DNA from 3 places in the Vagococcus xieshaowenii genome. Region 1 is predicted to be linked to each of the others. Evidence: predicted binding sites of a transcription regulator. Region 1 holds the regulator's gene; each other region holds the start of a gene.

Region 1 (3,289 bases):
CAGCTAAGAATGTTTTACCAGTTCCTGTTGCCGAAATAATTAAGCCTTTATGATGACCTTCTTGGCGTAGTTGTTGTAAATTTTCAAGGGCCTGTCGTTGCATGTTATTAGGTGCGATGTAAGTCGTTTGATGTTCAGTGATAGTTTCTACGAACTCGTTTGGTTCAAAGATAGGCCGTACATAGTTAGCAGCGTAAGCATCAATCCATTGTGGTGATAATAGTGTGGCTGCTTGCCATTCTGCTTCCATATGATGCTTTATTTGGTGGATAATTTCTCCATGTTCATAGGACGTTAACTTAACATTCCATTCATAGTTTAACTTTAGGGCACTTAACGTTAAGTTAGAACTGCCGATAATTAATGAATGAGAAGTTCCCTTATCAAACAAATAACCTTTGGCATGAAACCCTTTTTTATCTGAAAGTCTAACCTCTAAGTTAGGAATATTTAGTAAATCTTCAAAAACTTTCGGTTGGTTAAACGATAGGTAAGTGGACGTCAATAGTCGCCCGTGTCGTCCCTGATTATTTAAATCCGCTAACTGTGCTTTAATAGCATCTAATCCATCTTTTGTTATAAAAGCAATGGAGAAAAAGAAATCTTCGCAATGGTTTAATTCATTTTGTAGTGTATTTAATAGAAAAGTATGATTAACCGGTTGATTAATAATGACTTCAGGATCATAGGAAGATCCGGGAATTGTCTTGTCGATAAAAGCCTTTTTTAGCGAGCGTTCTAAAATTTCCATATAACACATCCTTTAAAAGTGATTAATCAAGAGCTAATTTTTTTACCGCGGGAATATCAGCTGGGGCCCAGTTTAACGTTTCTAATTCATTGCGTTTCAACCACTTAATCGCCGCGTGCTCTGTCAATTGAGGCGTTCCGTTAATTAACTGACAAATAAATGTTGTTAATGTAACAATACCAAAATCATATTCGTAAGTCGTTGTTTCGAAGATATCTGGAGATACCTCTACATTGATTAATAATTCTTCGTTTAGTTCTCTTTTTAACGCCATTTGCGGCGTTTCACCTTCTTCAATCTTACCTCCTGGGAATTCCCACATTAGGCTAAGCGACATATTTTCGCTACGCTGAGCACAGAGTATTTTACCATCGTTCATTAAAATAGCGCCGACCACATTGATTTGTTTTTTCATAATAATTACGTCCTTCATAGAGTGATATAGTTATTGTATCAAATCTTTGTATGTAATAACTATTTTTCTCGTGTTGTTTTATATTTTGTGAAGCTATAAACCCCTTTTCCTTTATTCCTGCTTTCAAAATCTGTATAATATATTTAAGGTCAAATATAGTCAAAAGTTGGTGAGAGAAATGAATAATCAGAATATGTCAGATTTGATCGAAGCGTATTTAAAAACAATTTTGCAAGAAGAAGAAGTTGTAGAAATTCGTCGAGTTGAGATGGCTTCACAGTTTAGTTGTGTTCCTTCACAGATTAATTATGTCATTAAAACGCGTTTTACATTGGCACAAGGTTATATGGTTGAAAGTAAGCGTGGTGGCGGTGGCTATATTCGAATACAAAGGGTACAATTAGGGCATAATGAAGACTATTTGTGCTATATAAGTGATTTAATTGAAGAAAGATTAACTTATAGTGAAGCAAACGCTGTGATTGAACAACTTTTTCAGCAAAACTTATTAACGAAAAGTGAAACACAATTATTGTTATCAATCATCAGTTATGAAGTTATCGGCAAGCACAATGAACAGGAAGACTATATTAGAAGTAATATAATCAAAGCCGTCATTGATCGCTTACGTTATGAAGAAAAGGGGTAATAGTATGCTAGAATTGACAGAAAAAGCGCGCCGAGTATTAGTGATTGCGCAAGAAGAAGCCAAACGTTTCCGCCATCAATCCGTAGGTTCAGAACATTTATTACTAGGTTTAGTAATCGAACAAGAAGGCGTTGCAGGCTCGATATTAAGAAGTTATGACATTCAAGTAGAAGATGTAAAAAGAGAAATTGACTCATTAACAGGCTTTAATACAAGTCGATATGGAAAAGTTGTGGATTATTTACCATACTCTCCAAGAACAAGCCAAATTATAACCTTTGCGCAAGATGAAGCGGTAAGATTGCGTTCGCCTAAAGTGGGGACAGAGCACATCTTATTAGGGATTTTACGTGATGAAGAGATATTAGCCTCACGTATATTGCGTAATTTTGGCATGGATTTAGCCAAAACACGCCAAACAGTTTTAAAAAAGATTGGTGCAATGGAAAGTAAAGGATTAAAAGGAAAACGATCAGGTGGTATGAGCGAGCAAACTCTAGATTCTAAAACGCCAACATTGGACGCATTAGCGCGTGATTTAACCGCACTAGCAAGAGAAGGGATGCTTGACCCTGTCTTAGGTCGTGAAAAAGAAGTGAAGCGACTAATCCAAATTTTAAGTCGACGTACGAAAAATAACCCTGTTTTGGTAGGGGAACCCGGTGTAGGTAAAACAGCTATTGCTGAAGGACTTGCCCAAAAGATTATTAATGGTGAAGTACCTGAAGATATGCAAATGAAACGTTTGATGATGCTTGATATGGGCGCGGTAGTGGCAGGAACAAAATACCGTGGTGAATTTGAAGAACGTATGAAGCAATTGGTGACAGAAATTTATGCTGATGGCAATGTGATTTTATTTATCGATGAATTACATACGTTAATTGGTGCGGGTGGAGCAGAAGGTGCTATTGATGCCTCTAATATTTTAAAACCAGCCTTAGCACGTGGTGAAATTCAAACAATTGGGGCAACTACTCTAGAAGAATATCAAAAATATATCGAAAAAGATTCAGCTTTTGAACGACGTTTTGCAAAAATCCAAGTAGATGAGCCAACGCCTGAAGAAGCCTTAGAAATATTAAAAGGAATTCGTTCTAAGTATGAAGAACATCATCAAGTCGCTATTACAGACGAAGCGTTAGAAGAAGCGGTTAATTTATCGGTCCGCTATATTAGTGGTCGTCAGTTACCTGATAAAGCGATTGATTTAATCGACGAAAGTGCTGCAAAAGTCCGCTTAAATACTACGGCCAAAGTTACACCACTTGTTAAAGCTATCAATAAATTAGCGAGTATTCGTGAAGCTAAAGACGGCGCTATTTTAGAGCAAAATTTTGAAGAAGCTTCTAAACTTCGCAAACAAGAAAAGCGTCAAGAAGAAAAAATCGCTAAACTACAAGAAGAACAAGCTAATAAGGTAAATCAGTATCAAAAATCAGTTTCAGCGCTAGATATTGAGGAAGTTATTTCT
Region 2 (3,289 bases), 760 kb from region 1:
CTAGTAAAGGAACAGCTGTTTGATCGCCAGCCATCTCACCACACATACCAGCCCATTTACCTTCAGCATGTGCTGAATCGATTACGTGTTTGATTAAACGTAAGATTGATGGGTTATATGGTTGATATAGGTAAGAAACGCGTTCGTTCATACGGTCTGCCGCCATAGTATATTGGATTAAATCGTTTGTTCCTACTGAGAAGAAGTCAACTTCTTTCGCAAATTTATCAGCAATAACAGCTGCTGCAGGGATTTCAATCATGATACCCACTTGGATATCATCTGCAATCACGACACCATCAGCGATTAATTTAGCTTTTTCTTCTTCAAGCATTGCTTTAGCAGCACGGAACTCTTTTAATGTTGCTACCATTGGGAACATAATACGTAATTGACCGTATACAGATGCACGTAATAAAGCACGTAATTGTGTTCTAAACATATCATCTTCTACTAATGAAATACGTAATGCACGGTAACCTAAGAATGGGTTCATTTCGTGTGGTAATGGTAAGTAAGGTAATTCTTTATCTCCACCAATATCCATTGTACGAACCACAACTGGTTTACCATTCATGCCTTCTAATACCGCTTTGTATGCTTCAAATTGAGCATCTTCAGATGGTAATTCAGGAGAATCCATGTATAAGAATTCTGTACGGTACAAACCAACTGCTTCACCACCATTATTGTTAACACCTTCTAAATCTTTAGGTGTTCCAATATTAGCAGCTAACTCAAAATGCTTACCATCAGCCGTAACTGTTTTAGCATCTTTTAATTTATCCCATTCAGCTTTCAATGCAGCATAATCTGCTCCAGCTTTGTTAACAGTTGCTTGTTCTTCTTCTGTTGGTTCAACAATAACCTCACCAGTAATACCATTAACAGCTAATAGTTGTCCTTCAACTACTGAATCAGTAATTGACATTGTTCCTACTACTGCAGGAATTTCTAATGAACGAGCCATAATAGCTGAGTGAGATGTTCTACCACCAATGTTTGTCACAAAAGCTTTAACAAAACGACGATCTAATTGTGCTGTATCACTTGGTGTTAAGTCATGAGCAATCACGATAACCTCTTCATCAATCATTGATGGATTTGGTAATTTAACATTTAATAAGTGACTAATCACACGTTTTGTAACGTCTTTAATGTCTGCCGCACGTTCTTGCATATATGGATTATCTTCCATAGATTCGAACATCATGATAAACATATCTGTTACTTCTTTTAATGCTGATTCAGCATTAACTTTGTTGTCGTTAATGTTTGATTCAACAGCGCTAACCATCTCAGGGTCAGCTAAAACCATTAAATGAGCATCAAAAACTTGCGCTTCTTCTTCACCTAATGTTGTTGCAGCTTTATCACGAATAGCAGTGATTTCTTCAGTCGCTTTAGCTAAAGCAGCTTTTAAGCGATTAACTTCGCCTTCAGAATCTTCTACTGTTTGTTTAGTAAAAGATAAGTCTGGCTCGATTAACATATATGCTTTTGCAACAGCTACGCCATCACTCGCTCCGATACCTTTTAACATATTAGACATTATTCAGATAAACCTTCTTTTTGCATTGCTTCAGTAATAGCAGCGATTGCTTCTACTTCGTCAGCACCTTCAGCAGTAATAGCGATATCAGCACCTTGGCCAACACCTAAAGACATAACGCCCATGATAGATTTTAAGTTTACTGATTTACCTTTGTACTCTAAGTTGATATCAGAAGTGAATTTGCTTGCAGCTTGAACTAATAAAGTAGCTGGACGAGCGTGGATTCCTGTATCAGCGATAATGTTAAATTCTTTTCTTTCCATAATTGATCGTTCTCCTTTGTCTTAAACAAATTTTTTTTGGGGACTTTTTTAAATAAGCTTAAAAATATCCCTTTCAACTGTTAACATTACCATTTTTTTCAATTCCTTACAACTTTTTTATCACAATTAATTCGCTTTCATCATATACAGCAGGACGGTAGAAATACTCCTTATGTATTTTTTAACCTTTTGTTCCCCTATTTTTTGACAAAAGGGTTAATTCTTGAATTATATAACGAAACTCAGTATAATTATTTCAAAGGTCAAAAAAGGTCAGTAAAATAATTGACCTTTAGTTTATTAAAAAGGAAGTGACACTTATGCTTTGCCAAAATTGTAAACAAAATCAAGCAACCATTACTCTTTCTATTATGACAGGTAATCAAACCAACAAAGTATATCTATGTCAAAAATGTTATCGTCAATTAAATCAAGGGCCTAATCAACCTATGTCCACTAATATGGCACAAGATCCTTATGGTTTTAGTTCTATAGATGATTGGTATCGAGCATTATCTCAGCAATTCAATCAAGGCAATATTAGACAAATACCACCCACTCAAGGACAAGGACCTAGCCAGCCACCACAAGGACCCGGACAAGCTCAAAGTCTACTTGCTGAATACGGTTTAAATTTAACCGAAGAAGCTAGACAAGGGCGTATCGATCCAGTTATTGGTCGAGATGAAGAAATCACTCGCGTCATCGAAATACTAAATAGAAGAACCAAAAATAATCCTGTATTAATTGGTGAACCTGGTGTAGGTAAAACTGCCGTAGTAGAAGGATTAGCCTTAAAAATAGTCAACAACGATGTCCCTCAAAAACTTCAGGATAAAGAAGTTATCCAATTAGATGTCGTCTCACTTGTTCAAGGAACAGGCATTCGCGGGCAATTCGAAGAACGAATGAAACAATTGATGGATGAAGTCGAAGCCAATCAACAAATTATTTTGTTCATCGATGAAATCCATGAAATCGTTGGTGCCGGTTCAGCTGGTGATGGCAATATGGATGCTGGGAATATTTTAAAACCCGCATTGGCACGAGGTAAACTTCAATTAGTTGGTGCAACAACATTAGCTGAGTACCGAATCATTGAAAAAGACGCAGCTTTAGAACGTCGCTTACAACCTGTACAAGTTGATGAACCAACTGTAGAAGAAACACTTGAAATATTAAAAGGGATTCAAACACGTTATGAGGATTATCACCACGTCAAATATGATGATGAAGCAATCAGTGCGGCGGTAAATCTTTCAAGCCGATATATTCAAGATCGCTTCTTACCAGATAAAGCCATCGACTTATTAGATGAAGCTGGCTCTAAAAAGAATTTAACCATTCAAATGTTAGACCCAGAATTGTTAGAACGACGATTAGAACAAGCCATCGAGCAAAAAAATATTGCGTCTAAAGAAGAAGATTTTGAAAAAGCCGCTTACTATCGTGATCAAATTACCCACTTAGA
Region 3 (3,289 bases), 980 kb from region 1:
AATAACTCTTTATAATCATAGCATAATATCCTATGATTGGCTATTGATTTCTTCATTTACAACATGAGAGCACCAGTGATAAATATTAAATGGAGCAGTATGATCTGATAGTTGAATATTGTCTCTTCTTGCAACAAATTCAAAGCCCACTCTTTCATATAAGTCCATTAATATGTTTTTTTCAGCCATACAGTCTAAACGAATAGTGCTACCTTCTGGGTACTTCTGTTTCATGTGTTTTTGGAGGGATAGAAGAAAGGTATCTGCTTTGCCTTTACCTTGATAACCATCTGCTAAAGCTAACTTGTGCAAATAATAGGTTGGGAAATCATGAGGCGTTGAACGATTGCCCCAAAGATTACAATCCCAATCGGACATTCTTTTCGTCAAATAACACACACTGATTATTTCATTATCCATAATACCTACCATTACTTCTTGGTTTAATAAATGTGTTAATAACTGCTGATCTTCTTTTCCTTCTAAAACATGTGCCCATTGTGTAGAACCTGTATTTTTTATCCTTGTTGCAGCTTGCTTTAACAATTGTAAAATATGATTAAATTCTCCATGATTTGCTTGTCTTATTTCCATATGCTACTCCTAAAAAAATGAGAGGCATGATGATAAACATCACACCTCTTCACGACGTTATTTAGCTTCGTTTATTAATGAAACAAACGCTTCTTGCGTAATTTTTTGATCGAATACGTTATCTCCAATAATCATTGTTGGAATAAAGCGAATACCCGCTTGAGTTGTTTCATCTAATATAGCTTCTTGCATTTGTGTATCTGCATCTTTCACAAGACCTAATGTCCCTTCAGCATAAGCACATACATCTCCTAAACTATTTTCACGGTCCATTGGTCCCCACTCTGTTTGAGAATCATAAATAGCTTCTAAAACAGCGACTGTTTCCTCATAGGTACCATTTTTAGGAACATAGTCATGCATTGCATTAGCGTAATGTAAACCAAACTTTTCTTTGTTAAATAATTTAATGACACGTCGTACGGTTCCATCGGCAATTAATTGTGCGTAAGTTTCTTTTGAATCATGAAACCATTGACGACAATACGGACAACGTAAATTAACATATTCTTTAACTACAACTGGTGCATCAGCATCACCTAATTGAATACCTACTTCGTTTGTCACTGCTGGTTGAATATTTTCCATTTCACTCACATCCTACGCTTTTAGATTTTTACTACTTTCCATAATTTCATCAACTAAACCATATGCTTTTGCTTCTTCAGCTGACATAAAGTTGTCACGGTCCGTATCTTTTTCAATCACTTCAATCGGTTGACCAGTACGTTCTGATAAGATTTTATTTAAACGTTCGCGAGTATTTAAAATATGACGAGCGGCAATCTCGATTTCTGTTGCTTGACCTTGCGCGCCTCCTAGTGGTTGGTGAATCATAATCTCTGCATTTGGCAAAGCGTAACGTTTACCTTTTGCCCCAGCAGCTAGTAAGAAGCTACCCATTGAAGCAGCCATACCTAAAACGATTGTCTGAACATCTGCTTTCACGAAATTCATAGTATCAAAAATAGCTAACCCAGCAGAAACACTACCACCTGGTGAATTAATATATAAATAGATATCCTTTTCAGAATCTTGCGCATCTAAAAATAATAGTTGAGCAATCACTGCATTAGAGACATTATCATCGATTGGGCCACTTAACATGATAATTCTATCTTTTAGCAAACGTGAATAAATATCGTAGGCTCTTTCACCTCTTGAAGATTGTTCAATGACTGTTGGTATTAAATTCATAATAGTTCCTCCTAAATTCATCTGTTGTTACTTATTGTAACATAAGAAAACCTTTATATAAATAAAGTTTACTCTAAAGGTCAATTTTGGTCAATCTTTAGGTTTGTCTTTTCGTTTCGCGGTTAATTTGATATATTTAATATAGAATTATTGGGAGGTTTTTTTATGACAGAGTTGTTAGGTGTTTTGATTGGAGCTTTTATCGCTATTATTGCTGTAAAAATTAGTATTCGACAATTTTTATCTGAAATTGATCGACGAGAAGAAATAAAAAATAAAATGAAAGAAATTGATATTTTAGTTTTATTAAATAAAAAAATAAACGAAGTACTTCAAAAAAGAGATATAGAAATCAAAGAAAGCGCCTTGTTAAGTGATTACGAACGAGCGGTTAAATTTGATGATGTCAAAATATCAATTGATGACTTTATCTATATTCAAAGTTTTTGTGCTCAAAACCATTATTATTTGCCTACTTTTTTAGTAGAAGAATTTTTCAAAAATATTGCGCAACGTAAAGTTGTTTTGGACCCTAAAGTAATTCGTTCAGAAGGCGCCTATGTCTACCAAAGCGGACGAGAAATTTTCGAGAAATTCTCAGATCAATTAAATGAAATGATTGAAGATCGCAAAATTGAATTAAAACAAATTACTAATAAATATCGCAGATAAAAAAGAGAGTTAGCCAAAATGGTTAACTCTCTTTTCATTATTATCCTTGTTCTCTTAGCTTATCGGCAAACTCGATAATTTTTCTAATACGGTGATTCACGCCTGACTTAGAAATGGGGCCTGAAGGAGCAATCTCTCCAAGCTCTTTTAAACTAATTTCTGGATGCATCAAGCGTAGTTCTGCCACTTCTCTTAATTTATGATTCAATGATTCTAAACCAACGCGTGACTCTATGTATTGAATACTTTCAATTTGCTTAGTTGCTGCATCAATTGTCTTAGACATATTGGCCGTTTCACAGTTAACTAAACGATTCACAGAATTACGCATATCACGGACGATACGTACATCTTCAAACTTCAACATGCTTGTTGTTGCCCCTATCAAGGTCAAAAAATCAGAAATATCTTCTGCTCCTTTTAGATAAGTAATGTAACCATTACGGCGACTTAATGTTTTGGCATTTAAATCAAAATATCCCATAATTTCTTGTAATTCTCGGCTATGATTTTCATACAAAGAATAAATCTCTAGGTGATAACGACTGGTTTCTGGATTATTAACTGAGCCACCCGCCAAAAATCCACCACGTAAATAAGCTTTCATACGCTCATTGTTACCAATAATCATATCTGAAATTTGATCAGATAAACCGTAATCATCAAAAATATCTAAATCCGTTAAGATAGATTGGGTATCTTGTTTTAAGCGAACAATATAAATATTATTTTTCTTTAATTTCATTTTTCTTCTAACGATAAATTCTGCTTGGACGTCATAATGATCTCGTAATAACGTATAAATGCGTCTAGAGATAGCTGCATT

What was found. Region 1 encodes CtsR, which represses protease genes until heat stress. Its sites were predicted from a motif close to TTGGTCAAAAAAGGTCAAANA; they were not measured.
Region 2: a site for CtsR is predicted at 2,078-2,098, ahead of E4Z98_RS02885 (ATP-dependent Clp protease ATP-binding subunit). Genes of this name have one in related genera too.
Region 3: a site for CtsR is predicted at 1,868-1,888, ahead of clpP (ATP-dependent Clp endopeptidase proteolytic subunit ClpP). Genes of this name have one in related genera too.

The regions. Positions count from the first base shown of each region.
Region 1 covers NZ_CP038865.1:1,803,387-1,806,675, reverse strand. The annotation lists gene E4Z98_RS08695 (DEAD/DEAH box helicase) at 1-751, opposite strand, end outside; gene E4Z98_RS08690 ((deoxy)nucleoside triphosphate pyrophosphohydrolase) at 774-1,166, opposite strand; gene E4Z98_RS08685 (CtsR family transcriptional regulator) at 1,345-1,815, shown strand; gene E4Z98_RS08680 (ATP-dependent Clp protease ATP-binding subunit) at 1,820-3,289, shown strand, end outside.
Region 2 covers NZ_CP038865.1:582,050-585,338, reverse strand. The annotation lists gene ptsP (phosphoenolpyruvate--protein phosphotransferase) at 1-1,552, opposite strand, end outside; gene E4Z98_RS02890 (phosphocarrier protein HPr) at 1,552-1,818, opposite strand; gene E4Z98_RS02885 (ATP-dependent Clp protease ATP-binding subunit) at 2,139-3,289, shown strand, end outside.
Region 3 covers NZ_CP038865.1:802,643-805,931, reverse strand. The annotation lists gene E4Z98_RS03910 (GNAT family N-acetyltransferase) at 31-594, opposite strand; gene E4Z98_RS03905 (thioredoxin domain-containing protein) at 652-1,182, opposite strand; gene clpP (ATP-dependent Clp endopeptidase proteolytic subunit ClpP) at 1,195-1,791, opposite strand; gene E4Z98_RS03895 (hypothetical protein) at 1,957-2,463, shown strand; gene whiA (DNA-binding protein WhiA) at 2,504-3,289, opposite strand, start outside.